Regions from separate parts of the Absicoccus intestinalis genome, predicted to be linked through region 2. Evidence: riboswitches for the same ligand, from Rfam matches in the RefSeq annotation. Region 2 holds a riboswitch; the other holds the start of a gene.
What was found. A riboswitch is a leader RNA that binds a small molecule or an ion and turns the genes downstream of it on or off. The one in region 2 is predicted to bind lysine.
Positions count from the first base shown of each region.

Region 1: it holds a riboswitch for lysine, as region 2 does, so the genes downstream of both, MOZ64_RS06505 (transporter substrate-binding domain-containing protein) here and lysA (diaminopimelate decarboxylase) in region 2, are expected to answer to the same signal.

Region 1 covers NZ_JALBUS010000008.1:41,608-57,439, forward strand. The annotation lists gene MOZ64_RS06470 (putative glycoside hydrolase) at 1-80, opposite strand, end outside; gene MOZ64_RS06475 (thioesterase family protein) at 178-540, opposite strand; gene MOZ64_RS06480 (hypothetical protein) at 579-1,682, shown strand; gene MOZ64_RS06485 (M15 family metallopeptidase) at 1,686-2,852, opposite strand; gene MOZ64_RS06490 (M15 family metallopeptidase) at 2,849-3,829, opposite strand; gene MOZ64_RS06495 (amino acid ABC transporter ATP-binding protein) at 3,887-4,627, opposite strand; gene MOZ64_RS06500 (amino acid ABC transporter permease) at 4,639-5,364, opposite strand; gene MOZ64_RS06505 (transporter substrate-binding domain-containing protein) at 5,385-6,215, opposite strand; lysine riboswitch at 6,287-6,454, opposite strand; gene MOZ64_RS06510 (GYF domain-containing protein) at 6,504-7,334, opposite strand; gene MOZ64_RS06515 (flippase) at 7,409-8,863, opposite strand; gene MOZ64_RS06520 (glycosyltransferase) at 8,880-9,803, opposite strand; gene MOZ64_RS06525 (NAD-dependent epimerase/dehydratase family protein) at 9,803-10,825, opposite strand; gene MOZ64_RS06530 (IspD/TarI family cytidylyltransferase) at 10,834-11,562, opposite strand; gene MOZ64_RS06535 (WaaS/CpsH family glycosyltransferase) at 11,559-12,560, opposite strand; gene MOZ64_RS06540 (LicD family protein) at 12,627-13,469, opposite strand; gene rfbD (dTDP-4-dehydrorhamnose reductase) at 13,626-14,525, opposite strand; gene rfbB (dTDP-glucose 4,6-dehydratase) at 14,525-15,559, opposite strand; gene MOZ64_RS06555 (hypothetical protein) at 15,556-15,832, opposite strand, start outside.
Region 2 covers NZ_JALBUS010000001.1:160,936-176,767, forward strand. The annotation lists gene dapB (4-hydroxy-tetrahydrodipicolinate reductase) at 1-261, opposite strand, end outside; gene dapA (4-hydroxy-tetrahydrodipicolinate synthase) at 258-1,136, opposite strand; gene lysA (diaminopimelate decarboxylase) at 1,154-2,416, opposite strand; lysine riboswitch at 2,476-2,641, opposite strand; gene MOZ64_RS00825 (ArsR/SmtB family transcription factor) at 2,679-2,954, opposite strand; gene MOZ64_RS00830 (YigZ family protein) at 3,063-3,659, shown strand; gene MOZ64_RS00835 (hypothetical protein) at 3,670-3,882, shown strand; gene MOZ64_RS00840 (GNAT family N-acetyltransferase) at 3,879-4,733, shown strand; gene MOZ64_RS00845 (histidine kinase dimerization/phospho-acceptor domain-containing protein) at 5,032-6,759, opposite strand; gene MOZ64_RS00850 (response regulator transcription factor) at 6,752-7,447, opposite strand; gene MOZ64_RS00855 (PIG-L family deacetylase) at 7,444-8,082, opposite strand; gene MOZ64_RS00860 (YfhO family protein) at 8,215-10,488, shown strand; gene MOZ64_RS00865 (glycosyltransferase family 2 protein) at 10,475-11,359, shown strand; gene MOZ64_RS00870 (GtrA family protein) at 11,356-11,769, shown strand; gene MOZ64_RS00875 (glutamate-5-semialdehyde dehydrogenase) at 11,785-13,014, opposite strand; gene proB (glutamate 5-kinase) at 13,007-14,143, opposite strand; gene MOZ64_RS00885 (RidA family protein) at 14,218-14,682, shown strand; gene MOZ64_RS00890 (zinc-ribbon domain-containing protein) at 14,705-15,184, opposite strand; gene MOZ64_RS00895 (patatin-like phospholipase family protein) at 15,174-15,832, opposite strand, start outside.

The DNA of each region.
Region 1 (15,832 bases), on a different contig from region 2:
ATGGTTGTAAAGAATCCTTTTTTATGATGGCGATAACTGGCTTGGAGCATTTGTATTCGCTTTTGATTCTTCTTGTTCATAAAATAATACTACCATAGTTTATGAAAACATGCCATTTTTGGCGATTCTAGACCTATTTTTGTGCTTTTCTGTTCTCTTTTGAATCACACGGTCCCATTATTGGTAGACTTTTGCTAAAAATTTCTCACTGTTGACAATGCATCGTGTATGTTTGCCTTTGCCAATACAAGTTTGGCCTTGGTAAGCCACAACATCATATTGAAGGATTCGGCCTTTTTGTTCCGTGAGGGTTGCTTGGATCGTAATTTCTGCGCCAAGCGGACTGGGTGCATCATGGCTTACATTCATCGCAATGCCAACACTGGTTTGACCTTCTTCTAAGTCCAGACACAGACAGGCAGCTTGTTCCATCCAAGCAATCATTTGCGGTGTCGCTAATACATCCAAGGACCCGCTTTTCATGGTCGATGCCAAATGGGCTTTTTCGACGATACAGTGGATTGTTACGGTTTGCTTCATATTTTATCTCCATTTCTATATATGATATAATAATTCATATGAACAATGTCAATCAACAAGATTTGATCCTTTATCGAAATTGTCGAAGACGGGTGGAGCGACGCTTACTGATCACGATCCTTTTTTTGATCGCCTATAGTATAGGTGTGGCCTATGCCTTAAATACCGCTTTTTTACAAGTGGATGCCAATGGCTTTGATGTGCTATTATCAGGAATCTTACTTTCGCAAGTCGGTATTTATATGGTCATCTTTATCTTATTGACAACGGGATCAAAAATCTATCGCTATGTCTATTGGCTGGCTTTTGCGTTTTCGGTGGTCTTGCTGTATGTACCGATTTCTACAACCATTACCGATATGGGCCATTTGCTTTCGTACTTGGTTTTATTGGTTTGTATGATCGTAAAGCTCCAAGTTTTATGGAGCACGGGCAGCTATCTAAAAAACGATCCTTCCGCAAAGGTCTTTTTTGATCATATCATTGAAGTGGATGAAAATGGGAATTTTGAAGATCCTCGTTTTGCCAAAGACCTTGCCAAGCAACAAAAGAAAACCATTTCACAATTGAATATGGGAGAAGATGATACCGTACAAGTCGTAGATATGGAGCAGCCACAAGTGGAATTGCCTCATCAAGAAATTGATGATGAGGTATCGGAGGCTTTGGTCGAGACCTTAACGTATCAAAAACTGGCCGTGCGTATTGGTATCGTTGTCTATTGTAGTTTAGGGCTATTCCCGATCCTCATTCAAATCTTTCATAGTTTATTTGCGAGCAACGATTACCAATATATTTTTGCCAATCATGATATGTTTGTATCCTGCCTGATTAGTGCAATCTTATGGACCGTTCCGGTTTTGTTCATGTATTATGAACACCCCAAATCGAAACAACTGGTCAAAGCTTGTATCTTAGGTGAGCTGATTCGCATTGGCCTCTACTTGCCAACTTTTATTGGTTATATGCGTGCACAAGATACCACCTATCCGATGCGAACTTTTATTTTCTATGTTGCGTTTGATGTGGTTCGCTATCTTTTGTTAGGCATGACTATTCGACCTATTTTTAAAATGGATCCACCCGAACCGAAAAACGATGAAGATGAATACGATGATGATGAACAAGAAAGTGCCGAGTAGATTCTACTCGGCATATATTATTTTGGTATCAAACCCATAATGTAAGATATATTCTTCCAAGGTCCAATTGTTTATATAGCATTCTTTCGCAGCTTTCTTTCCGACATAACGATAATGCCATGGTTCATTCGAAGTACCCGTTATACTTGTTTTGGAAGATGGATAACGAAGAATAAAACCGTATTTATAGGCATTCTTCTTCATCCATTGATATTCTTTCGTTTCACCAAATGTCGAATACTTTCCATCTACGACACTTTGACTGGTCATATCAACGCCTAAGCCCAATTGATGTTCGCTGTAGCCTGGTTTGGCAACGAGATCATCCGCTGTTTGGGTATCATACATCGCATGATATTCATTGTAAAGTTCTTCTTGTTGCGCATACGATCGATAGGCACTGTTGATCACCAGTTCCAAGCCTTTTTTCTTGGCCGCCTTGGCCATTTTTTCTAAAGCCGTGGCCGCTGCCTTACGCATTTTATTCGGTGTATCCGCAGAAGCCGTAGCCAGATTTACGGTAACTAAATCATTGGGCACATAGTTTTTCGAAATCCCATAGCCATCTTTCACTAAAGTCAAATACGAAGGATTGGCAATTCTATAAGTCCGTGTCACCTTATTTTTGGAATTGATCTGCGCATGAGAAATGGATAATATGGCAGCTAATGGCTTTTTCTTAGATGCCACATATTTTTTTAGATCTTTAGCTACAAATCCATTGATCTTTAAATACTGTTTAGCTGTTGTAAAAGAAACCTTGCTACTGGCCAAAGCTTTGAATTCTTTGATGGACATATGTTGTTTCATCAACGAACGAATCGTATCCATCGAATAACCCAGTTTTTTCAGGGATGGAACCACTTGATAGACACCATCGACATACGCAATGGTCTTGGCTTTCGAAAGTCCGGTTTGTTGATGAACGGTGGCATAGTCATAATAATGTTGCTGGTTTTTCTTGGTATCCCATGCATCGATATCAATCTTTGTATCCAAGTAATGGGATACATCATCACTTTGCAGGATGACACTTTGTTGATTAAAGGTATATCCAGCATGCCACAGCTGCAAGCGGGTATGGTTCCATACACCCACACATAATACCACAACGATACCTACCAATATGGCACGATTCCGTCGTGCTTTCTTTTTGTTGATTTTTTTCATTGATTCCCCCAATATTCTTCTAATGTCCAATTCTTTTCAAAACAAGTCTTCGCTACCTTTTTTCCTACATAGCGTAGATGCCAACTTTCATAGCTGTAGCGTGTTACCTTTTCTTTCTCTTTGGGATAACGCAGGATAAATCCATACGAATGCATATTCTTTAAGATCCAGTTATAGCCTTTGTAGTTTTCAATTTCATTAAAAGGATGATCATTAAAGGTAATATCGACTGCAAGTCCAGTATTGTGTTCACTTTGGCCGGCTCGCGCAAAATAAGCATCGGCATAGTCTTGTCCATACGTATTGGCATTGGTCGTCCATAAATTTAATTGATAGTCATAACTACGATATCCCGAAATCGCAACGATCTTAAGATTTTCTTTTTTCCCGGCTTTCACCATTTTTTGAAAAGCGGTATTTGCTTCTTTTCGCAAATAGAGTTCATCACTGTTGCATCCAGTATCTCCTACTGTACATACACTTTGGATGGGCTTTAGATCTCTGGGTTCATATCCTTCGGGTAAGGCATAGAATTTATTGACTAGATAAGCTGGATTCGTATCTTTATGCACAAGGATCGTTTTTGAATACGGTTCTAAATCTTGATTCGTATTCACAGCCAGGATCGTTTGTTTCGCACTGGTCTTCTGTTTTTTATAGTAGGCTGCGTATCGTTTGGCCAAGGAACCATGATAATTTTCCCGATTGATCATAGCTTGAACGACCTTTGTAGGTACGCCGCCTTTTAACAACGTATTGACACCCGATGTAGATGAAATATCTAAATCACAATAACTTTGAATATATTTACCCTGAAAATCACCAGATAGCATTTTTTTCACACTATCTGTATGCGTACAGTCTTTGGCTTGGGCATATACACCAGCTGCTTTTAATTGGGCTTTCTCTGCTTTGGTGTAAGGGCCACATCCACTCAAAACCAATGCACAAAGTATAAAGAACACGACTTTTTTCATATCTCTTCCCCACTCTCGTTTTTCATTATAACAAAAAAACGTCGTATTTCTACGACGTTAACGATTGGAATAACGAGATAAGAATTGTTTGGTTCTTTCTTCTTTTGGATTGCCAAATAATTCTTCGGGTTCTCCTGCTTCGGCAATGACACCTTGATCCATGAAAACGACATAATCACTGACTTCACGAGCAAATTGCATCTCATGAGTAACCACGACCATGGTCATTCCTTTTTTGGCTAGATCTTTCATGACATCCAATACACCACCAACCATTTCTGGATCCAGTGCACTGGTTGGTTCATCAAATAAGATGACATCCGGATTCATACACAAAGCCCTGGCAATGGCAACTCGTTGTTTTTGTCCACCCGATAGCGTTGTACTTGCGGCATGAGCAAAGGATTCCATACCAACGGTTTTTAGATGTTCCATCGCAATCTTTTCGGCTTCGGCTTTGGAGCGTTTTAAGACTTTGATTTGCCCTATGGTACAATTATCCAAAACATTTTTATTATTGAAAAGATTGAAACTCTGAAAAACCATACATACTTTGGATCGATATTTCGTGACATCTAAGTCACCACCTAAGATATCTTTTCCTTCATAATAGATCTTTCCACCATCAGGTACTTCCAATAAGTTGATGCAACGAAGCATCGTACTCTTACCCGATCCCGATGAACCAATGATCGTCACGACTTGTCCCTTGGTGATTTGGAAGTTGATATCATTCAATACTTGGAGTTTACCAAAGTGTTTTTGTAGATGTTCAATTTTAATAACTGTATCACTCATTTTGATTCCTCCTAGACATTGGCTTTAAAGGACACTTTGTCGGTGTGATTTATTTTCTTTTCGACATAGTTCAAGATGATCGTTGCAATAGTGGTTAGAATCAAATAGAGAATAGCAGTTACCATATAGACTTCAATATAACGCATGTTGGATCCGGCAATCGAAGTGGCTTGGAAGTAAAGTTCCGTAACGGCAATGGCATTCAACATACAACTATCCTTGATATTGACAATCAATTGATTACCAAGTGCCGGAAAGGTATTTTTGATGGCTTGTGGGAAGATGATCTGCATCATCGTTTGCGTATTGGTCATACCAATAGATTTAGCAGCTTCTGTTTGGCCTTTATCAATGGATTGAATACCTGAACGAATGATTTCAGCCATATAGGCACCCGTATTGATAGAAATGATAAACATACCAGCCGTAAAGCCTGTCCATCCCAAAGCTGGTTTTAATAAATAATACAAGAATACGGCTTGTACCATCATTGGCGTTCCACGGAATACCCAAACATATAAACCGGTGATAATGTGACCAAGATGTTTGAAAAATCGGGTAACAGGTTTATCAAAAGGGTCAATTTCGACCGCGTGGATGGCACCAACCACCAATCCTAAAAGTAAACCCACTAAAGTTCCGACAATGGCAAATTCCATTGTTAAACGAATTCCGTAAGCAAACATGGGCCATGAATTCACTAATGTTTGCCATGCATACGCAAAATCAATTTGCATTCTATCTACTCCTCACTTTATTAGTCTTCTGTAGGTGCACGCTTAACAGCATCTTCCATCAATTTCATTCGCTCTTCTTGAGAGATAGAATCCAAAGCTTTCTGCACTTTCTTGAAGTATTTTGTTTTACGTGTTCCATTCTTTAAACCAATGGATACAGATGTATCATTATCAAATCCTTGACCATCAGCAAAATGTACAATGGTCAAATCTGGGTTGGCAGATACGATACCATTGGCAACTGGTAATTCAGCTGGAATACCATCGGCATCACCATTTTGTAGAGCAACCACCAATTCTGGATACGTTGCTTTTGGTGTCTCGTGTTTTACGCCATTGATCTGATCAATAATCGTATCATAGTTTGTATTCTTTTGTCCCATGACTTTTTGTCCAGAGAACTGTTGAATACTCGTATAACCGGCTTGTTCACTATTTGCACGAACGATCATGACGGTTTCACTTTGATAATAAGGTGTTGTAAAATCGATTCCTTTTTCACGCTTCTTATTGGCAGTCATACCGGCAACGATGGCATCAATTTCACCCGATTCAACGGCTGGTTGTAAACCATCCCAACTGATCTTCTTTACCACCAATTTCTTACCTAATTTCTTCGCAATTTTACGAGACATGACAACATCATAACCATCACAATAACCAGCTCCACTGCCTAGTTTGGAAGCTGTAGATGATTTCTTACTTTGTTGCCAGTTAAATGGTGCATAGTTGCATTCCATACCTACTGTAAATGTGTCTGAATCTGCACTTGAATTGGAAGAACCACTGCCACAACCCACCAAAGACATGCTTAAGGATGCGACCGCGATTGCCGTTAATAATTTTTTCATTTCTCTCTCTCCTTTTTCTACAAATGAAGAAAAAAGGCTATGTGTTATCTTCACATAGCCTACATGCCTTGCTTTCAGATAACGCCTCTTCTGCAACGAAGGAGTGAACTAAGTATTTCTTAGAACCCCAAGAAATAAAATTGCCATTTTATTTCTTTCGGCGATGATTACCTTTCTGAAACTTCACCGTCTGCCAACTCCATTTCATACTCTGACGCATCGCTGCCTCTATCTTCATCTGATTTACCTCAATATTATAGAACAGTGAATCATATTGTCAAGGATAGATTATGCATCTATCATACGATTGATATTATCCTGAATGATCGCATAGGCCACAATGGATAGTCCGAATATGCTTAAGATCACATACAATATGGCATTGTTGTCATACATTTCATCGATTTGATTCATGTTTTTTGCCACTTTATATACAAAATAAATACCATATATACCAAAGGTGATCATGGAAAAAATGACAACTTGTGCCGGGCTTGTTCCTTCTTGATAGCCATTGGACCGAAGCAGGATATTCGTATCCCGAGCAATGCTGTATTGCCAATAAATGGCATAGATACCACAAGTAAAAATACTAAACAAGATACAAGAAAGAATGCTTCGATGCTTGATCCATGCGGATCCATTGGTTTGTATTTGCGGATACATGGATCGACTATACAATTCGGTATGATTTAAGGTGTCCCAATCCGCCATGCCTTCCCGCCAAACATAGGTATTGGCACCAATGGTATTATTGGCTAAAAAACCATTCATTTGCGCCTTTGTATAAGGGCCATGCTGGTTTTGGTGAAGATCGATGAAAAACCATCCATCCACTTTTGTTTCCTGCGATTCGCCAAAAGATAAACTTGAAGCTTTTAGGGATTCCCAATCCGATTGTCCATCATGCCATACATAGGTCAACTCGTTGATCCGTCCCACATCATAAAATTCTTTCATTTGCGATTCCGTAAAAGGGCCTTTGGACTCATTATTTTCGACAAAATACCAATTTTGTTCTTCAACCGTTTTTTCTACTTGTATATCTACAGGTTGTCCACAATTGGGACAAAACTTTTCATTTCCATTGAGTTCATGACCACAATGCATGCACTTCATAAGAATTCCTCCTAATGCATCTATAGTATAGCATAGGTTAAACATTCCAAATGAATAATTCCAGCTAAATACATCTATCTCTGTTTACTTTTTAATTTTGCTTGAATCATTTTCAAACCGGAAATAGCCACTTCATTTTTACCCATCAGTAAAATAAGTCCATAGGATAAAACAGAAAAAATAACCGAAAATAAGATACGAAGAATGAGTGAGCCAATACATGCTTGACAGAAATAACAAATCACCATAATACTCGCACAGCCCAACAAAACAGGAATTATTTTCATCGTTCGAAATTGATCTGTCAAATCCATCGAACTTCGCTTACAAATGAGGACGACTATTCCTTCTGCCAAAACAGTAGTAATCGCTGCCCCATTCAGTCCCCATAAAGGAATCAAGATAAAATTCAAACCAATATTCGCAATGGCAGAGATGATGGTTGCATAAAAGAAGCTTCTTTCGTTTCGATTTGGAACTAAAACAGCTTGTGAATAAAAACATCCAAATACCGCAAAAAATAATGCAAAACAAAGGATACGAAGTGAGATATATCCATACGCAAATGAATTTGGTGCCAAAATAGAAAGAATATCCTTACTCAAAAAGAACAGTCCGATGATACTAGGGATAATAAATACATACAGTACATTTCGCAATCCACTTAATAAGGACATATAATTCTTTCTATCATTGTCGCCCAAGTATGCAGATATTCTTGGAATGGCCACAATAATAACAGCATTTAGAAGGGATTTGATGACTGAATATACATTGGAAGCAATCGAATATACACCGACTTCACTATCTGGTCGAAAAAAACCAAGAATGATGATATCTGATTTCACATAGATCATGCCTGCAATGGTAATACAAAACAAATAAATAATGGGCTTTAAATGTGTCTTTAAATTTAAATGAAATGTAAATCCATAGGATATATATTTTCGTGTATAAAAAATATTCAAAATATAATTGAAAGAATATGAGAATGCCATGATCCACGTATATAGAATTAAATCATTTTTTGTTTTTACTAAGGTTAGTATAAAGATCATCGAAACGGTTTGAATAATGATATATCGTAAAGTCAAATAGAAAAAATCTTCAAATACATTATTGATCCAGTCTCGTCCGAGGGTACTCGAAATCACATTAATAGATAGAATGGCCAATAAAACAGATTCACGATTCAATCTTGGGATAAATTTTGTTAATAAGAATAACAACACCAAAGACAAAATCATCATGATGACATTGATTGAAAAAAGTTCATCGGTCAACTTCTTCATTTGTACTGGGTCTTTACGCACTCGTGATACTTCCCGAATGGCATATGTTGGTATGCCTAAACTAGCTAAGGCAATGATATATTGAATCACCGAATCGGAAAAACTATATCTTCCTAAGTTTCCACTTCCCAATACACGGGTAATATAAGAAAAAGTAATAAGAGGAAAAACAATAACACAACATTGCTTAATGATATTCAATACAGCATTTACTTGAATCGACTTTTTTTGTTGCAAGGTATTCCTCCCACTATTAAATGATATTTGCTAGAACTTTCATTTTATATACAATCGATGACTCGCCACTTTTTTGATAAATGGACTTTATTCTTAACAACTGATTTTTAATTTTCCAATCGGCTTGATAATTTGCTAATAAATACAATAATTCTTTATCTTCTTGTTTATAACACAAATCTCCTTTTAATAGTTGCTTGGCCGTATTGCTTCGAATGTTTCGATACTTTGATTTATTTGTATGCATTCCAGTTACATCTTTAATTCGCTCACTCAAAGAACTTTTCTGAATGCCAACTGTATTATTGGAATGGATACGATATAAAATATAGGATCTTGGATCATAAACGAGTTGACCAACCAATATAGCGATTAGCGCAATCCAGGCATCATGCATACGATGATCCAATAGACTTTTTGGTGGACAAGGAATGGAAACTACACATTGAGCCATCGAACGATTCATGATCATGGTGCACCCTGAAAAATCATTTTTTGAAATATGGCCAACTAGTGTTTGATCCGGAATAAAATCATAACGTAATTGTTCTTTTTTTCCATCACAATACAACCATTGATTGGAACAATATAAAGTAGGACCCTTTCCTATTTTTTCAATGCCACGTATCAATTTTTCTGGTAACCAAATATCATCTTGATCCGAAAAAGCGTAATAATCAAAATTCTTTTCGGTTCCCATCACATGAAATAACAATTTCATGAAACTCATGCCAGGTCCCACATTTTGATCAAATGGTAAAATTGTGATGGGATGGTCTTGCTGATATTTTTGAACTATCGCAATGGTATCATCATTGGATCCATCATCACGCACAAAAAGTGTAACTTTTACGTCTTTTTGTTGAAATATACTTTCAATCTGTTCTTCAATAAATGCAGCGCCATTATATGTGCTCATTAAAACAGCTACACTATACATTATAGAAAAGACTCCAATGTCCACTTAAACATATGTTCATTATCAACTTGTGGACGCCATCCCAAGTCACGTACCTTAGATGTATCCATAATGGCAAGTTTAAAAGGTAAATATGGCATTTTGCTTGCTTCTTCGGAAAACTTCACCTGTGTCTTTTCGGATGGAGATAAATTTGCAATCAAATGGGCTAAATCACGGATACTGATTAAATTTTCTTCGGCACCTACGTTATAGAGAATGCTTTCGCCTCTTTCCATAATTAAGAATACAGCATTCATAGCATCGGCAACATACGTATATGTTCGCATCGCACTGCCATCCGAATGAAGAACAATATCTTCCCCACGTAACGCATTTTGTAAGAATTCGGCAAAAGCTCGTCCATCATCTAATACGATACCAGGCCCCAAAGTATGTGAGAAATGCACGCCACAAAAATCTACGTTGTATTCCTCTTTATAAGAAGCCAACATTGTTTCACAAAGACGTTTAGCTTCTGGATAACATGCGCGAGCATTCAAATTGCGTAAAGGTCCCATGTCTTCTTCAGTAATATTTCTTTCTTCTTTCCATTCACCATATGTTTCAACCGTTGAAATATAAAAGACTCTTTCCGTATGATGCGTCTTTGCGCATTCAAGAACATTATGAGTGCCATTTACATGTGCCCATAAAGTTTCAACAGCATTCTCTTTAAAATCTCTTGGCGCTGCCGGTCCAGCTGTATGGAAAATAAAATGTATATCGCTATCAAAATCAATCGGTGTATTCACATCTTGATACAAAAAAGATACATTTGGAAATTCTAATAAATTTCCAAAAACCATTTGTGATTTTTCTTTAGACCGTGCTAAACCAACTACACGCAAGTTCAAGTTATACCTTAGATCCACATCAACCAAGGTTTCGACGATATAGCGTCCTAAACGACCGGTTGCACCCGTGACCAAAATTGTTTTGTCTTGATACATGCGCCAATTTACTGGGCTATTCAGAATAATATCTAAATCTCTTTTTTCCATATATCCTCCTAAATTCCAAAAACATATTTGTTTTCTTCCAATTCCAACATAGCTTTTAAGATATAATAATCTTCTGGTGTTGTGATTTTTATATTATTGTTGTTCTCTTTAACGATATGGATAGAATTTCCCAAATAGGTATATGCCAGTGCCGCATCTAATATAGGAAATTCTACATTTTCTTTGACCATATGTTGATAAGCATCTTTTAATTGACACAATTGAAACGTTTGTGGCGATGTTAAACTATATGTATCATCTCGCTTTTTAAAATCTTTAAAAGTAGCTGTATCTTTATTTGTGATAACAACCGATTCTATGACCGGTTTTACGGTCATGGCACTGCCATATTTTTTGGCAACACGAACGTTTTCAGAAATGATCGACATTTCAATCAATGGTCGTACCCCATCATGAATGACCACAATGTCGGTATTGATTCCACCATTCTTTTCGATTTCTCGCAATCCATTTTCAATACTGCCTTGACGATCTTTTCCACCTGGAATAATAGAAATTACTTTTTTTAATTGATATGTATCTACTAATTCCTGCATATATTCTAACCAATTTACATTGCAAGAAATAATAATTTTATCAATGTCCTTACACATTTCAAATTTTTCTAATGTATAGATGATGACCGGTTTCCCAAAAACTTTTAAAAATTGTTTTGGCAACCCCGACGTTCGCATTCGCTGACCAACTCCGCCGGCTAAAATGATGGCATAATTCATACTTTCTCCTTTTCTAATTGTTTAATAAAATCAACTAAGTGCACAGGTGAAAACTCACCATGATACTTATAGTCTACTGTATAATCGGATTTTATCCAACATGGATCAATATCATCCACCGATTGAAAATAATACATATATCGAGGATCATAATAAGGTAATTCTTTAATATGTACATTATTTGTTAATAGTTTTTTATTATACACAATAGCTTCAAAATATCGTATCGATTGCGCTTGTTGATGTTCTTGTAAAACTTCTAAAATACACTTGCTCGATTTGACATCAGCAACGACTTCAGGATATGTTTGCTTCTTTCTTGTATAAGCCAATTGAGATCCATTTACAAATGTATCCGCATGATTCGATACCATTTTAAAATTACAATCTACACCTTGTGATTCTAATGTATCAAATATTTTACCAATCAAAGATGCTCGATTTCCTTTATCATATCCCACAAAATATAAATCAGATGTTTGTTGTGAAGGTGATACAAAATCAAAGGATGAATAGTATGTATAACCGAACCAAGTAAATCCATATTTCTTAGCATCATATTTATCATATGTCAAAACTTTAGCCCAAACATTTGAAGATAATTTATCTCTGACATAATTCAAATGTGGTGAATTCGCCTCTAATGAATCGGTCAAAAGAGCATATAAAAATACATTCTCATATTTTTGTTTCAATTTTTCTAGATAATTCATTGAATAATAACAAATACTCGATGACGGAATGATGACATGATAAATTGTAGATGAAGTGAATGGATACTTATCAAGGTAATAAAAAAAAGACTGGAATGGCATGGTCACGAAAGAATTGATTTTTTTGCTCAAGAATATATCTTTTATAATGTTCTGATAGGAATGTTTAAATTGTTTATGAGACGGCCAAAACTCAATAAGCGATTGGTTAGCCGTCAATGTCAAATCACGAAACAAACCGTTTTGATCTTTGTTTAAATAAGAAAAAATGAACTTTTCTTGCATATATATCCTCAACTTTTACTCGGTTACTTTAACACTTTTATATATATTCTTCAACACTAGGTCATTTCATGATGACCTTGTGTTTCGATTGTCTTGAAACTGAAAAACAATATGACTACCACCATTTCGTTTCTCTTTTGGTGGCAATTGCATATAATCACCAAATAATTGGGTTAAATATAAGTCATAATCTTTAAATATCTTTACTTGACGACCATTGAATTCATGATTGATCAAATTTGTAAATAATGTTTTTGAAAATAAACCTTTGTCTGGATAGGCACCACCATAGTTAAAAACATATGAACAAGATTCAGTATTATGTTTTCTCATTCTTTGATTTAAATGAGTAACATAATAGTTATAACTAAAAAGATAGGTAAAGGGTTTTATCAAAAAATATCCTAGTTTTTCCACTCGTGAAGCACCTTCTGGACACTTATATCCACAACGAATGATGTATAAATTTTGTAACCGTTTTATTTTTTTTCTTTCTTTCATACGTTGTGAATCATCATCCACAACATTATCATATGCAAAGATATCGACCCAAACACCCTGATGAAAAGAAAGCTGATGTGAATAAGTCTCACTGAGGATCGTATCTTTTCGACGAACTTTTCCAAAAATCAATCCACAATTGGGATCTGTATTCATATCCTGAAAAAGAAAACGAGATGCATCCAATTCTTTTTTGCAAACAGCAACAAAACGATCGTATTCACTACGTAACATACCTAAGTCAATATCATCATCCCAAGGAATCATACCACTATGACGAACGGCACCAATACAACTGCCACCTTCCAAGTCATACTTTATTTGATATTTATCACAAATACGAATGATTTCATCTAATATTTCTAATTCAATTTCTTGTATTTTTTTTAAATTATATCCACTATCCATTTTTATTACTCCATTGCAATCCTTTTATTTCTTTAGTATTTGTACATTATTTTAAATGATACGTTATTTTTTTACAATGCCTGTAAAAATCCAGCTTCGATTTATGAAAATTACATAACGAAAGGTCAGTAAACCATTTTTTACTGACCTTTTTCATTAATCCTTCAGTTCTTTTAAATATCGTGCCAATGCATCATGCCAATCAGGCAAACGTGTAAATCCGTGTTTGTCCAATTCGGTTTGATTCATACGACTATTCTTAGGGCGTTTGGCTTTGGCTGGGAATGCACTACTATCCACTGGGGTTACTGGTACATCCATACCGGCTTGTTTAAAGATTTCTTTGGCAAAATCATACCAACTAATAAAATCACCGGAATTGGTTGCATGATAGGTTCCATATTCTTTCGTTTGAATCATATCTACCACTAAACGAGCTAAATCGTAAGTATAGGTAACCATACCAATTTGATCATTGACAACACTGACGGCACCACGCTCTTTCCCTAAACGCAACATCGTTTTGATAAAATTATTTCCATTCTTTCCAAATACCCAAGAAATTCGAATGATAAAATGTTTTGGATAACTTTCAACAGCTAATTCCCCTTCATATTTGGTTTGTCCATACACATTCAATGGTTCACGGTGTCCATATTCCATCCAAGGATTGGTTCCTTCACCATTGAATACATAATCCGTTGAAAAGTACATCACGGGAATATCCTGTTTTTTACAAGCATCCACAATATTCTTCGTACCTTCTGCATTCACTTTACGAACGACATCTGGCATATCTTCCGCTTTATCAACGGCTGTCCATGCTGCACAATGCACAACGGCATCTGGATGCACTTCATCCATCACTGTTTGAACGGCTTGTGCATCTGTAATATCTAAAGATACATACGGTGCACGACAAACACTGGTTCCATCTTGAATGCCTGCATATGTTTCTGCAAGATCCGTACCATATCCTTCTAAATTGCGTGATGCCAATTCATTCATGACATCATGGCCTAATTGACCAGCTACACCTGTTACTAATACTTTCATTATTCTTCTGCTCTTCCTTTATCCACATACATTTTTTGGAAATAGTTTTGATACTCACCACTAATGATGTTTTCCCACCATTCTTTATTATCCAAATACCATTGAATGGTTTGTGGGATACCAGTATCAAATGTATATTTTGGTTTCCATCCCAATTCAGTTTCTAATTTGGTTGGATCCATGGCATAACGAAGATCATGACCTTTTCGATCTGCAACAAATGTAATTAAGCTTTCTGGCTTATTCAATGCATGCAATACCGTTTTCACAACTTGTAGGTTTGTACGCTCATTGTGTCCACCCACATTGTATACTTCGCCATCTCTTCCCTTACGAATGATCAAATCAATGGCCGTACAATGATCATAGACATGCAACCAATCACGCACATTTTCTCCCGTTCCATATACAGGAATGGTTTCATCATTCAAAGCACGTGAAATGATCAATGGAATCAATTTTTCTGGGAAATGATAAGGTCCATAGTTATTCGAGCAACGACTAATTGTAACTGGTAAACCATATGTGCGATGATAAGCCAATACAAACAAGTCTGCACTTGCTTTTGCCGAAGAATATGGACTGGAAGTATGAATTGGCGTTTCTTCCGTAAAGAATAAATCCGGACGATCCAAAGGTAAATCACCATAAACTTCATCCGTAGACACTTGATGATATCGTTTGATACCATATTTTACACAAGCATCCAATAATGTAGTGGTTCCCATCACATTGGTCTTTACAAAGATTTCAGGGTCTTCAATACTACGATCGACATGAGATTCCGCTGCAAAGTTCACAACAACATCAAAATGCTCTTTTTCAAACAATTGAAAGATAAAATCACGATCGGCAATATCACCTTTCACAAATTTATAATTGGGTTTATCTTCAATGGGTTTACAAGTTTCCAAATTTCCTGCATAGGTCAACTTATCCAAATTCACAAATTCATCTTCTGGATATGTATTGACCATATAATGCATAAAGTTACCACCAATAAATCCAGCTCCACCAGTTACTAAAAATTTCATGTGTTTTCCTCCTTGATTGTATTTTTAATTGCATTTAAAGCAAATTGTAATAAAAAAAGTAAAGATAAAACGGTAATTGATAAATTACGGTACGTAAAGAAATTATGAATATACGAATGATTTTTTAAAACAAAGTACCAAACAAATGGATACAAAGCTATTACAAGAAATATCATACAATTCCAACTTATCTTCCAACTATCTTTTTTTGTAGCTTGAATTAATAGAATTATTATTTCAATTAACTTCTTAATTACATATACAAAAATTATA
Region 2 (15,832 bases):
AGTGACCAATTGTTCTTTTTGATCATCCTCCAAACCGGTCGTTCCATACACCAAGGCACAATCATGCGCTTGGACATAATCCAGGATCCAACTTAAATTATCGCGATGGGAAAAATCAATGATCATATCGGCCGTTTCGATTTGATCTAAAATATCCAGATTGGATGTATCCACATTCGCCAAGACAGTATGGCCTAAATTTTGTGCAGTTTCTTTGATGAGCGAGCCCATTTTTCCGTTGCCACCAATGATCAATTTCATGCGATGATGCCTACTTTCTTCATTTCTGCTTCCAAATGATCGTGATTTTTTGGATCCATTGGATACAGTGGCAAACGATAGCCACCCACATTTTTGCCCATCAAGTTTAAAGCGGCCTTGACAGGGATAGGATTGACTTCACAGAATAAGGCATGGATATAATCCAAGTATTTTTGTTGGATGGATAAGGATTGTTTTAAATCACCCTCCAACCAGGCTTGTACCATATCATGGGCTTCCTGGGGGTTGGTATTCGCAAAGACCGAAATCACGCCAGAACCGCCCAAGGAAAGAATAGGTACGACCATATCATCATTCCCGGAATACATCACAAAATCATCGTTGAGATAACGAGAAATGCGAGTGGCATAACTGATATCGCCACTGGCTTCTTTGATGCCACAAATATTTGGGTGTTGGGATAAGACGGCTACGGCGTGTTCACTCAATTTACATCCGGTACGACCCGGTACATTATAGAGAATGATCGGGGTATGGACGGAATCAGCAACGGTGGTAAAGTGTGCGATCATGCCACCTTCATTGGCCTTGTTGTAGTAAGGAGTGATGATCAATAAATAATCGGCACCCATATTTTCATATTTTATGCTCTTATCCACTGCGGTTTTGGTGTCGTTTGAACCCGCTCCAACCACAACGGGAATCCGATGATCGATCTTATCGATCGTATAGCGGACAACGGCATCGTCTTCTTCATGGGTCATGGTACTGGATTCACCGGTTGTTCCTAGAACCAAGATGCCATCGGTATGATTGGCCACATGGAATTCCAACAATTCACCTAATTTATCAAAATCAACGCTGCCATCTTCATGAAATGGCGTAATTAATGCAACAATAGAACCTTTGATCATTGAAAACACATCCTTTCTTATTCATCGGTTTCGAGATCGATCAAATGCGCATAAGATTCACGACGAATCACTTCACGCACTTTTCCTTGTCGGCAAAAGACAACGCCAGGCAAAGGGTTTTTATTGTAGTGAGAAGCCATGGCATAGCCATAGGCACCGGTTGTATAGGTGATCAAAAGATCGCCGGGTTCACATTTTGGTAAGGCAATGCCTTCAATCAAAATGTCACCGGATTCACAAGCTTTACCCGCAACGGTATAGATCGTATCTTTTGGGGCCTCCATTTTATTGGCAATATCGGCATTGTATTTGGCTTGATACAAAGCTGGTCGGATATTATCGGCCATGCCTCCATCCACAAAGACATAGTTTTTATTGGGTGTTTGTTTCATAAATCCTACCGTATAAAGGGTAGAACCGGCTTCGGCCACCACACTGCGGCCCGGTTCGATCAAGATCTTTTGAATGGATAGACCCAATGCTTGATTTTGTTTTTCACAATGGGAAAGAATGGTCGTACAAACTTCATCCAAAGGAATGGGGTGATCTTCGGATGTATAGGTGGCCGCAAATCCACCGCCTAGATCCAGCGTGTTTAAATGGATGTCATAGGTATCTTCTAGGTGTTTGATAAAGCCAAACATTTTTTCAATTTCGGCGACAAACGCATTTTTATCAAAAATTTGCGATCCAATATGGGCATGTAAACCATCAAACGATAGATGTTCATCTTCATCAAAGGTCTTGATCACTTCGACCAATTCTTTTTCTTGTAGTAAAGAAATGCCAAACTTACTATCGACATGTCCCGTTACGATGTATTTATGGGTATGTGCATCAATACCGGGATTGACACGAAGCAAGACATGGATCGTATGATCAATAGTCTGACTCATTTCATGAAGCATTTGCGCTTCCATCAAGTTATCAACAATGATGGTACCTACGCCATACGCCATGGCCATTTCCAATTCATCCTTGGATTTATTGTTGCCATGAAAATAAACCTTGGACATATCAAAATCAACGGCTTTTGCGGTATACAGTTCGCCTCCGGATACGACATCCAAACACAAGCCATATTCTTTGACCAATCGCAACATGGCTTTGCAGCTAAAGGCTTTGGACGCATATAAGATTCCCGTTTCCATCGTATGGGATCGAAACAAGGTCGCAAATTCCTGTAAACGAGATCGTAATTGATCTTCATCATAGACAAACAAGGGTGTTTTATATGTTTTTGCGAGAGTATCCACTCTCACGCCACCAATTTCTAACATCACTTTCCTCCTTCATACAAAAAAACCAGTAAGAGCTATCTTACTGGTTACATAAAAGGCAATCAGATAGCTCTCCTACCAAAGGTAGACAGTCTTACAGATCTTCTCTGCAAGCCCACCACATATCCATGCCTGCATATGTAGTTCGGCAAAATCGCTACCATAGAAAATCAACATCTGCCGACTCCCTTCCTATGGTGTCTTTTTTGCGCCTCTATCGTTTGAACCTAGTGTATCACTTTCGTTGATCATTGTAAATCATTCACTTTGAAATGATCACATTCAGATGATGCACGACATCTTCTAAAACTTCTCGATTCACAGAATAAACCACATTTTTTCCTTTTCGTTGTTGCTTGATCACACCGACTTCACTCAATACTTTCATATCATGCGATAAAGTGGGTTGTGTCACTTCAAATAAAGGTAACAATTCATAAGCACAATATTCTCTTTCCATCAATCGATCGACAATTTCCAATCGCTTTGGATCCGATAAAGCTTTTAATACCCGTGTTGTTTGTGCATAGGATTCCATTCTCTCACCTCGCTATCGGTCTCAAACTTCTTTTAACCATATAATCATATTTTTCTATGTTTCCTAAAAAAAAGGACAAAACGGTCCTTGGCATGGTAGAATCAGTCTATGAGAATCATGGAAGATGTGACCCATACCATCGAAATCAAGAAGAGCAAATTCATCACCTATTTGCATCGAACCAATGACGAACAAGAAGCCAAAGAATTTTTGAAACAAATCAAAAAACAACATCCCCAAGCTCGTCATTATTGTACGGCAATGATCATTGGCAACATTGTGCGTTCCAATGATGATGGAGAACCCAGTCAAACAGCTGGTCATCCGATGTTGGATGTCTTATTACACAACCAGATGGAAGACATCTTTGTGGTCGTGGTTCGATATTTTGGTGGCATCAAATTAGGAACAGGCGGCTTGGTTCGCGCCTATAGTTCCAGTGTCAAAGAAGCCTTGGATAAAGCCACCAAATCCGAAACCAAACGATTGGAAGAATACACCATTACGTTTGGCTATGATCTGATTGGTAAGTTGGATGCGTATTTTCGTACCCATGAAATTGAGATCACATCCAAAGAATACAACGAACAAGTGACGTATCAATATGTAACGGATCGGGATATCACACCCGATCTACAAGAAATGTCCAATGGATCGATTCATCCCATAGCCATTGGTCAGATGGAATGGGAAACCCCCATCTAAAGGAGAGTCTATGCGATTTTTTTATACTTATATCCTATTGTTTGCCCTCATGATCCTTCTCATTCAATTCTTGCCTTTCTTATTGCCCGTTTTATTGGTCCTTTATATCGTTTCGCTTATATATGGTGCTTGGCAACAAAGAAAGAAAACGGTCCAATCAGAAAAACGCAATCCGGATGCGATCGATGCCGAATATACGGAACACGATGAGGAGGACCAATGATATCCACATTTACCAATCAGACAGAGGATATCCAGCAACTTTTGGAAGTATCGATGATCCAATGGGAACCTCATCAAATACAAGCTTGGATGATGCATCAATGCGATCCTCATCATTTATATGGCTATTGGCAAAATGATCATTTGATCAGTTTGATCCAAACCATACCAACCAAGATCCAATTGGGCGATCATAGGGTTTCGGCTCTTGGAATCTGTTTAGCTTGTACCCATCCCAATCATCGGCAACACGGCCATTTTAAGGCTTTATTAAAAGTCATATTGGAACAAAGCCACTACAATCATGTGTTGACCTATTGTGTAACGGATTTTCCGCAATTATTCGAAAATTATCGTTTTCAACCCGTAACCTATGGCAAAGTGGCTTGGATCGAACCCCATAAAAAAGGAAATGCGACACACGTATCAACGACATTTCATGATTCCTATGATATCTATACTGCATTTATGGATCATTTTGAAGGAACCCCTATCCTCAATCACGAACAATATTTAGCGTATTTGCGTTATCAAATGGCTACGAAGAAACAAGTACTGACCACCAATAAAGGAATTGCCATCGTATCGGATCATTCCATTGATACCATTTGGTACATCGATAGTACAGCTATCGATGATTTTTTAGCGTATTTAAAGGAAACCAATCTACGGATCCATACCAGTGCCAGTGAGCATTTAGAAAAATATTATATTCTGCATCATCCTCGCAAGACCAAAACATTGATGGTCCGTTTAAATGATCCCAAACTCTATGCACGCGCTAGTCATGCTCCTTTAAAAAGTATCCAGACCATCTATCAACAATTGCGTCATCCCATTTGGACACGTTAAACAAAACAACCCTTTCTCCTTCCGAGATGACTCATTATGGAAAGGTTCAAAATATATACCCTATCAACCTTTTTCAATCGAAAGGGTTTCATTGAGCTATCCCCCCAAAAAAAGTTGGGCCAAAAATCGAACAGATTTGAGGTACTTCATCATAGTAATGAATCGTGCTCTTTCTTATAAAGATTTGATTGCCATTGCCCCTTACGATGGCATTTTAAAGAAACATGAAACCCAAGCGCCTTGTCTTGGCTGGCTTTTACATCGAAATCAAGATAAAAAAAGAGCTATCCCTATCGATCTAGGTGATTGCTCTTTCATCACATAATGGAAAGGTCAATACGATCAAGAAATAATTTTTGGTTTGTTCACAAAAATAGGTGCCATGCATCTGTTTCATGCTGAGTTGCACACTTTGTAGACCAATATGATTGCTTTCCACATCTTGTTTCGGTGCAATAAAATTCTCAAACCGGATATACAATTCCCCTTTCTCGATCTTGATCAAGATATGTACCGGCCTTTTTTTATCTGCATATTTGATGATATTGGAAGATAAATTATCAAAGATTCGATGGATCAAAGGTAGATTTCCTTGGATAGATCCTTGTGGTTCCATTTCGGTCAACTGGATATCGTATCCTCTTTTTTTTAGATCTTCGATTTGATCTTTCAATAAAGCCATGATTTCATAGATCCGGATCCGACCTATATACATCTTCTCTTGATCGGCCACATGTAGACTTTGTTTAAACAAAGCCTCGGATAGATCGATCAATTCATCCGTCTTTTTCAAACATCGCTGAATATATTGTTCTTGCCTTGCTTCTTCCCCTTTTTTTAGCGACAATATTTCTAAATACCCCTTTAATGTCGCTAGTGGTGTTCGAATATCATGCGACATGGATGTGACCAAATCATGATTGGCCTGAATGGCCTGTTTTTCTGTCTGCATATTCTCATACGTATACAAACGCATCTCATCCATTTGTCGAGCCAATTGACTTAACTCATCTTGACCATGGACTTGAATGGGATGGGACCAATCCCCATTTTCTAAATACGCAATGTCATTGGTCAATGTTTGAATGATCCGTACTTGTTTTTTCATAAAGGCATACAGGATCAAAACATAAAAAGAAAAGATAATGGCCATTTCTCCAATCATCATCTTATTGAGCCAATACAATTCTGGATAGGTATTCACATAGACCCATGTCTTTTTATTCTTCCATTGAACCAAAAATGAATGAGAAAAACCATAGGTATCACTATCTACATGTTGACTTAATTCTTTTGGTTTCCAAGTTGGATCAATATTGATCCATTTTTGATCATTGGCAATACTGACACTTTTATATTGTGAATCAATCTGCTTTTGAATGGTTTGTGAAATGATCCTTTTATTTTTCGTCGTTAATGAAACCGTTTTGGCATAGCTTCGTAACTCCTTTTGGAAAGGAGTTATATCTGGTTGTTGCGTCACATTTTCTTGATACCATTGGATCCATACTTGATTGATGCGATACGTACCTAAATACGCAACGAAACAAATGCCAATGGCTGCCACACTACAAAGAAATAGTTTTTGTGCCAAGCCTTGTCGTTCATAAAAAGCCGGTAAATGGATCGAATGATTTTTTGAAGTGAAGCGAAAACCAAGATAGCCAATGGCTAGAGAACAACCCGCTACCATCCCGCTCCATAAATGCGCGGCTTGATATTGGGTCGGACAAACCACCAAAAAGACCGATTGTCCCTTGGCATCCGTAAATGCATATGATTGTTGTGGATCATACACGGTTCCCACGACAAGAAATTGCTCATTGGATTCCACATAAAAGCCAGCTTGTTGCGTATGTTTTTCCAAGAGGGATGGAAACGTATCAAAAGAAGCTTGTTTTAATTGATCGACCAATGGTTCGACCTTAAATTCTGGTTCATTGGTTAGCCATATCGCATGCAAAGGATAAAGCAATACAAAACATACGATCCCTAAAAGAAGCGAGAAGTACAAACGCTTAATCAAAACGATACCCCCTGCCCCAAACGGTATGAATGTATCTTGGATGATCCGGGTCTTGTTCGATCTTCTTGCGTAAATTGCGAATATGGACCATGACTGTATTATTAGCGGAATAAAAATACGGTTCGTCCCATACTTTTTCATAAATCATGGCAGCAGAGAACAATTGTCCACGATTGGTCATTAAAAGTTGTAAGATGGCACATTCCGTATCGGTCAGATCCACCCGTTTTTCATCGATCAGCACTTGTTTCTGTGCTGGATCCAACGTCAATCCCTCACAAGAAAGCGAGGGGGTTGGATGATGATCTTGTGCTTTGCCTTTATAAATTTGATACCGTCGCAATAAAGCCTTGACCCGGGCTGTCAATTCATTGTAGGAAAATGGTTTGGCCAAATAGTCATCCGCCCCAAAGGAAAAGCCAAGGGTCTTATCGGCATCCAATCCTTTGGCTGTCAAAAACAAAATGGGAACATTGCTGATTTGTCGAATTTTTCGACAAACTTGATAACCATCCATATCAGGCATCATGACATCTAAGATGACCAAATCAATATCTTCTTCCATGTGTTCCAACGCCGCTTTCCCATCTGGCACTGCAACCACGCGATAGCCTTCACTCGACAATAACACCGATACGATTTCTCGAATATCGGCATTATCATCCGCAATTATGATTTTTGTTGTCATTGTTTGCTCCAATCTTTATATTTTACCCATTTTTCATATGGTAACATATGATGAAGATGTTGAAGCACAAGTTTTTGGGATCCATACGCTTTCAATAGATTCTTCTTTTCCACGCTCATCTTTTTCTGACGCATCGAAAACGGTAAATTCCCTTTTTTGTAGTATTTCCCAAAATAAACCAAACGATTGGTTTCATGGATCTTTTTCACTTCTTTGGTGACCATTTCGGAAGTCATCCGATGATGCTGATGCCCATATTCCCCATCGGGATTATGCGTTACGATCTTGGTCCAATGCTTCTTTCTGACCCAATAACGAATGGTCTTTTCGATTTGTTTGTGTTCTTTTTTCCATTGGCTCCTCTTCCCCTGGACCTTATCCGGATACGCATACATCACCCCTTGATCATGGGCTTGTTTGATGGCTTGATGAAATTCTTTATTGCGGGTTGGATTGTTCTTGCTGGTCAAACAAACCACCACATATTCTCCTTTCTGATCTAATAAATGTTGTCCACCCCAAATGGATTCATCATCCGGATGGGCGACGATCATTAATGCATGGGGTTCTTTGACTGGCTGCTGTGGTTTGGCCATGCTCGTACCCAAAAACAAGTTGGCCGTTAACAGCATCATACATATTTGTCTCATGTGTTTATTGTAGAATAAAATATTCCTTTCAAATCTTAATTTTCTTTAAGAAATACATTCAAAATTCTTTAACTCTTCTTTGGGTATTTCTTAAGATATGCCATGTATGCTTTCGGTATGAAACGAAAAATACATTTGACCATCTTAGTGATCGTTCCCATTTTATTGATCGGTTGTTTAAGCCATGGCTATTGGTTTGGAAGTCGGGTGGATTGGTTGAATCAACACATTGTCTTTCCTGACTACTATCGCCACATGGTATGGAAATATCATACCCTATGGCCCGAATACTACCCCCATCTACAAGCCGGATCCAATGCCTTTGCCTTTAGTTATTATGGCTTTATGCGTCCAGACGTACTGCTATCGATCCTCTTGCCTCAAGTATCGATGGCCACCATCCTTATTGTCTATATGGTTGGTCTGATCGATCTAGGCGCTATCAGTTGTTATCGATGGCTTTGTGATAAAGGCTATCCATCCAACTGGTGTTTCTGGAGTGCCTTTTTCTATATCTTCAGTACCGCTGTGATCTTTCAATCCCATCGCCAGATCATGTTTGTCAATTTCCTGCCCTTCTTATTCTTGGCGTTGCATGCCATTGATCAAGAAAACTGGCATCCATTGACCCTATGGCTGGTCCTCATTGTATTCCACAGTTATTTTTTCAGCATGGCCGCCTTTATCGTTTGTTTTTTGACCATTCGCATTGAAAAGAAACAATGGAAATGCACACCCTTCCTTTTTGCGATAGGGATTAGCGCCATCCTTTGGCTCCCATCGCTTCTCTATATTATTGAAAATAAACGGACCGGACCCAGTCCATCTCTGATCCAATTATTTTTGCCCGATGGTCGTATGAAAAGCTTATTCTACGATCCCTATGGATGTGGATTGACCATGATGGCTTGGATCGCAATCATCACCCACACCAAACAAGAGAAAAAAGTCTATGCCTGGATCGTAGTGGTTTGCATGCTCTTTCCTTTAGCTAGCTACATACTCAATGGCTTTCTCTATGCACGCGTCAAAATATTGATCGTTTTCCTACCATGGATCTGTCTGTTATTGGTCGATGTCTTTGAACAACACATCGACATATGGATGTGGCCATTGATCGTTTTGCCCATCTTCTTTCAGACCCAACCGGTATGGCTCATGTTGGATACGTATTTCTGTGTCTGTTTGTTGAAACGAAACAAAGGAAGATGGCTCTATCTATCGGTTCCGTTGATTGCTGTACTTTGCACCAATACACCTTCCACCTTTGTTTCACCGCAAACCTATCAAAAGATCACCCAGAACATCCAAGTCCCTGCCGGACGAACAGCGTATTTTTCACATAGCTATCGAACCGTCAATCGCATCTATGACCTGCAAGCTCCCCGATTGAGTGCTTATTCTTCCACGTATAATAAACGCTACAATCATTTCTTCTATGATGTGATGAAAAATCCCATGGTGGCCAAACATCGAACGGGCATGATGGATGCTCCCAATCGGTTCTTTGAACAAATGATGGGGATCCAAAATATCGTGACAAAAGGCCCCCTACCCGCTGGTTATCACTGGATCGATACCCAAAAGGGCCACCGAATCGGCCAAAATAAAAACGTCTTGCCCCTGGCCTATGTGACCCACACAACCATGAATCAAAAGATGTATGATCACTTGCCTTGGATCCAACGCCTGGATACGTTAATCGAACGGCCCTTGGTTTCCAACAGTCAGCCAACACCTTATACCTCAAAGATCCAATTGGCAGCCACTCTGCCAAACCAAAATATGCATTCGAAACACACCACGATAAAGACAATCGATATACCGACCATCAAAAACAAACAAATTGTGATCATTGATTTTAAGGTCAAACCCAAAGATCCGACCAAGACCACAACCATTACCATCAATGGCATTAAAAATCGATTATCCAGCATTCATTCACCGTACTACAATCACAACACGCATTTTGTCTATATCCTGAGTCAAAATCATAGAAATGGCCATGTATCGATTCAATTGTCCAAAGGAAATTATCAACTTCAAGACATCCAGATCCATGTCCGTACGGCAAACTTTCAACCGCAAATACAAAAAGTGACATCCCTGCCCTTGAAAGATCACGAAGTCTATGCCGGCCATGTCCAACTGAATCAGAAAGGCTATTTGATCACCAGCCTGGCCTATCAAAACGGATATACCTGTAGGGTAGATGGTAAAATCGTGCAACCAAAATTGGTAAATACAGCTTTTGTGGGTATTCCCCTATCCAAAGGGACCCATACCATTCGTATATCGTATCACGCACCGGGCTTTCATGCCGGTTTATGCATCAGTTCGATCAGCCTGCTGATCTATATATTAAGGAGGAAGATTTATGCATTGCATTAGTGTTATTGTTCCCTGCTTCAATGAAGAAGATGTGCTCCAAGCCTTTCATCAAGAAGTCACCAAAGAACTACAAACCATTGATCATACAACCTATGAACTCATCTTTGTGAACGATGGCAGTAGCGACCATACCCAAGATATCTTGGAAAGTTTATCACAAGTGGATCCACATTGTTCGTACTATACGTTTTCTCGCAATTTTGGCAAAGAAGCCGCTATGTATGCCGGCCTTAAACAAGCCAAGGGCGATCTGGTCGTCATCATGGATGCCGATCTCCAACATCCACCACGCCTTTTAAAACCTATGGCCCATGCGATCCTGGATGAACATTATGATTGTTGTGCAGGCAAACGCATCGACCGTCAAGGCGAAGGCAAATTACGAAACTTCCTATCGCACTCGTTCTATAAGATCATTCATATGCAAGATGGAGCCGGTGATTTTCGCATGATGTCCCGTCAAATGGTGGATGCCATCTTGGAATGCAAAGAATACAATCGCTATATGAAAGGCATCTTCTCTTTTGTAGGCTTTGACACCAAATGGATTCCTTTCCATAATGTCGAACGGGTAGGAGGCCGCTCCAAATGGAATTTGAAAAGCCTATTTACCTATGCCCTACAAGGCATCTACTCCTTTTCCGATGCCCCCATTCAATGGTGTATGGGGATTGGCCTTATCAGCCTGCTTGCTTCGTTTGTCTTTTTACCCATACGACCCATCGTCTTCTTTTTGATGTTCTTTGGCGGTCTACAGATCCTTTGCCTTTCGGCGATAGGTGAATATGCATCCAAATGTTACTTGGAAAGTAAAAATCGACCAATTTATATCATCAAAAAACAAAGTCAAGCAAGGGAAATCCAAAAATGACAAAATGGATCGATAAAACCACTGGCCGATTTATCTTGGTGGGTTGCATCAATACCATATTTGGCACTTCCATCATGTTTATTGCCTATAATCGAATGGGCTTATCCTATTGGCTTTCCAGTGCCTCCAACTACTTTTTTGGCAGCATCCTCAGTTACCTCTTAAACAAATATTTTACCTTTGAAAAAAAGGACAAAGACATCCACGATGTGATTCCCTTTGCCCTGAATATTACGATCTGTTATCTATTGGCCTATGGCCTGGCCAAACCCTTGGTTGTCTATCTGTTAAAAGGCATGTCACGAACCATTTGTGAAAATGGCGCCATGCTTGTTGGCATGTGCCTCTTTGTGGGCCTGAACTATTTTGGCCAACGCTATCTCGTGTTCAAAAAAAGGGAACGAACCTAATCGTTCCCTTTGCCCCTATTCTCGAATCTGACCATTTCCATAAATCTCATACTTGGTCGAACACATTTCCGAAAGACCAATGGGTCCTCGTGCATGCAACTTTTGGGTACTAATACCGACTTCTGCACCAAACCCAAATTGACCGCCATCCGTAAACCGCGTCGATGCATTTTGATAGACACAAGCCGAATCCAAGGCATCCATAAAATATTGGGCCCGCTTGTCATCTTTGGTCACGATACATTCCGAATGCTTCGTAGAATACGTATAAATATGTTCAATGGCCTCATTCATCGAATCCACGACTTTGATATTGATCTTATAGTCATCGTATTCCGTCGCATAGTTTTCTTTTGTGGCCATTTCACCCGGGATATATTGTAGACTTCTCGCATCACCAAAGACTTGAACTTTCGCAAACATAGGTGCAAGTCGAGTTAAAAATTCTTTGGCAACATCAGTATGCACCAAGATGGTTTCGATCGCATTGCACACACTTGGTCTTTGTAGCTTGGCATTTTGCGCAATTTGAAGCGCCATATCAATATCCGCCTCTTTATCCACATACAAATGACACAATCCAGCCCCGGTTTCGATCACTGGAACTTTCGCATTTTGGACAACATGCTGGATCAATCCCTTACCACCACGAGGAATGATGACATCGACATGTTCACGATCGGTGATCAATTCTGTGACCACTTCATGATCGATCGCATCGATCATGTAGATCGGTGATACCGGCAAGATATCAGCAATCGCTTCTTGCATGACTTGGGCCAAAGCCATATTGGAATAATATGCTTCTTTACCACCCTTTAAGATACAAACATTGTTGGTCTTGATACAAATAGCAGCAATATCGACCGTCACATTGGGACGGGCTTCATATACAACTCCCACCGTACCAATCGGGATCCGAATTTGTTTGATACGTAAACCATTGGGACGATCCATTTCCCGAATCACCTGACCAATCGGATCAGACAGATGAGCAACCATCCGAACGCCCTCACTCATTTCTTGGATCCGCTGTGGACTCAATAATAAACGATCCATCATCGCTGCAGAAATACCATTTTCCTTCGCTTGGGCGATATCTTTTTGATTGGCTTGTAAGATTCGATCTTGTTGATCGATCAGTTTTTGAGCAATGGCATGCAACGCCTGGATCTTCGTATCGGTATCAACCATTTGAAAAGTACGACAAGCATTTTTAGCTTCTGTTAGTAATTGTTCAATCATGTTTTTCACTCCGTTTCACTAATACCATATTGTTGGCATGAACCACTTCATCATAATCATGCTCCCCTAAAATGGATTCGATCTCATTGGTTTTCTTCCCTTTGATTCGATCAATTTCTTCCTTGGAGTAATTCGAAATTCCCTTCGCTAACTTGGTTCCCTTTTCATCGATGATATCGACAATATTGGACATAGAAAAATCACCCGATACCGCAAGGATGCCCGATGGCAACAAGCTTTTATGATGACGTAAGGCTCGCGCACAACCAGCATCCACGATGATACATCCCTTAGACCACGTTTGGTACATGATCCAAAGTTGTCGTGCATTTAAATTTCGGCCTATATCTCCATGAAATACAGTACCAACCGGTTTGCCATCCAATAAATCCAATAACACATGGGGGGTCTGGCCATTGACGATGGCCATATCACATCCATATTCCGTACAAATCTTGGCAGCTCTTAATTTGGTGATCATGCCGCCTGTACCCATTTGCGTATCAGTATCACTGGCCATCCCTTCAATTTCGTGATTGACCTCATCCACTTCCTCGATCAATTGGGCATCGGGATAGACATGGGGATTTTTATCGTATAAACCATCAATATCACTAATCAAAACAACCAGATCAGCATTGACGATGGGAACCACCAAAGCCGCCATCGTATCGTTATCCCCTACCTTGATCTCATCGACCGCTAAAGTATCGTTTTCATTGATGATCGGAACAACCTTATATTTAATTAAGCTTTGCATCGCATGATAGAAATTCAATAATCGTTTTCGATCATCAAAATCATCATGATTCATCAAGATCTGCGCACTCTTGAGATGAAAGAGTTGAAACAAATCTTCATAGATCTTCATCAACGAAGCTTGCCCAATGGCCGCCAACGCTTGTTTTTCCGGAATGGTCTCAGGCTTTTTGTGCAACTGCATGGCTTTCATGCCCGCTGAAATGGCCCCACTTGAAACCAAAGTCACTTGAATGCCTCGTTGACGAATATGCGCAATTTGTTGGACCAAGCCAAGAATGCGTTGGGAATCAATGTTCCCTTTTTCATCGCACAAGGAAGAAGATCCCACTTTAACGATCAGATGTTTGATATGAGAAAAATCTCGCATGCTAACTCCTTTTTCTTGCATTGACAAACCCAAAATCTCTATCCTATGATTACATAAGAAAGAAGGTAACTTGTATGTTAATTGAAAAACGTTTGGAAGAATTAGGCATCGAATTGCCAGAAAGCAGCGAACCCAAAGCCATGTATATTCCATGTAAACAAGCCGGTAACTTGTTGTTTGTATCCGGTCAACTGCCTTGTAAATTGGATGGCAGTCTAGCCTATACCGGTAAGTTGGGTGATCCACTCACATTGGAACAAGGCCAAGAATGTGCCCGTTTGTGCATCATCAATATGTTGTCTGCCGTCAAATACCAAGTAGGTGATCTCGATCTTGTTAAGTCGGTCGTCAAGCTACAAGCTTTTGTCGCCAGCAAGACTGGTTTTGATCAACAACATCTTGTAACCAATGGTGCTAGTGAATTGTTGTTTGATATATTTGGTCAAAATGGCACCCATGCACGTACGGCTGTTGGCATCAATCAATTGCCAATGGACGCTCCCATTGAAATTGAAGCCATCTTTGAACTACAAGATTAGATGCATCCAAGATGCATCTTTTTTAATCCGAAGACGAACTTTTCTTTGTGGAAGAAGAGGAAGAACTCGTATCCTGACCAAGCTTTGCCAACTGATCTTGCAGCTCCACGATCTTTTGGGCCTGCTCTTTATTTTCTTTATTCAATTTCGCGATTTCCTTATCATACGACGTATCCGATTTGGATTGCTCCTGCTTTAACTTTTTGACTTGTTTGGTCAATTTTTGATTCTTTTTTTCTAAAGCCGTAATCTCCGCATTTTTGGATACCCGCAATTGATTCATAAAATAAATACTGGAACCACCCACGACCAATAATGTCACGATCATACCAATCATCACATAATGAAACACCTTTTTCTTATCGGTCTTGACCACGGTCTCGACTTTTTTATGCACCTTGGTTGTTTCCGTAACAGCTTCTTCCGGATATAAATATTCACCACATTTTTCACAATATCGGCGACGATCATCATTTTCATGACCGCAATTCTTACAAATCATTTCGATTCCCCCTATGTAAGTACGCTTGTAAAGCTGGGATACATCGTTTCCCATCGGCATAGCCTAAATAATAGATTTCAGCCAATCGTGTCGTATCTTTTTCCAATCGACCAATATCGATTGGCTGCGATGGACTGATCATGAAGATACGCCCATCATTGCGTAATTGTTCCAATTCATTACACTGACTATTATACCGCATATCCCCTTCTTCTAACACCTTAACTAAGTTCGGATAGTTTAAATACCGTGCCCGGATCATCGCATTGTGATTGGGCTCTTGCGGATAACGAAATTCAATATCCCGCGTCCGGACAACGACAATATTTTGAAACGCATGATCCAAAGCCCATTGATACGGAATGGCACAAGCACATCCACCATCTAGATAGGGTTGTCCTTCGATTTCGACCATTTGCGAGACATACGGCATCGAAGCCGAAGCTGCGACTGCCCCAATGATATCCTTACAAACCCCTTTTTTCATATATTCAGCTTTTCCCGTTTTACAATTGGTCACCACCGCAATGAAATCGCGATTGGGCGCATTAAAACGCGCCATATCGACTGGCCATTCATTATTGAGTTCCAACATCGCAAAATCAAAACCAATGATGCCATGATTGGTTCGCATCGCTTGCAGGCCCA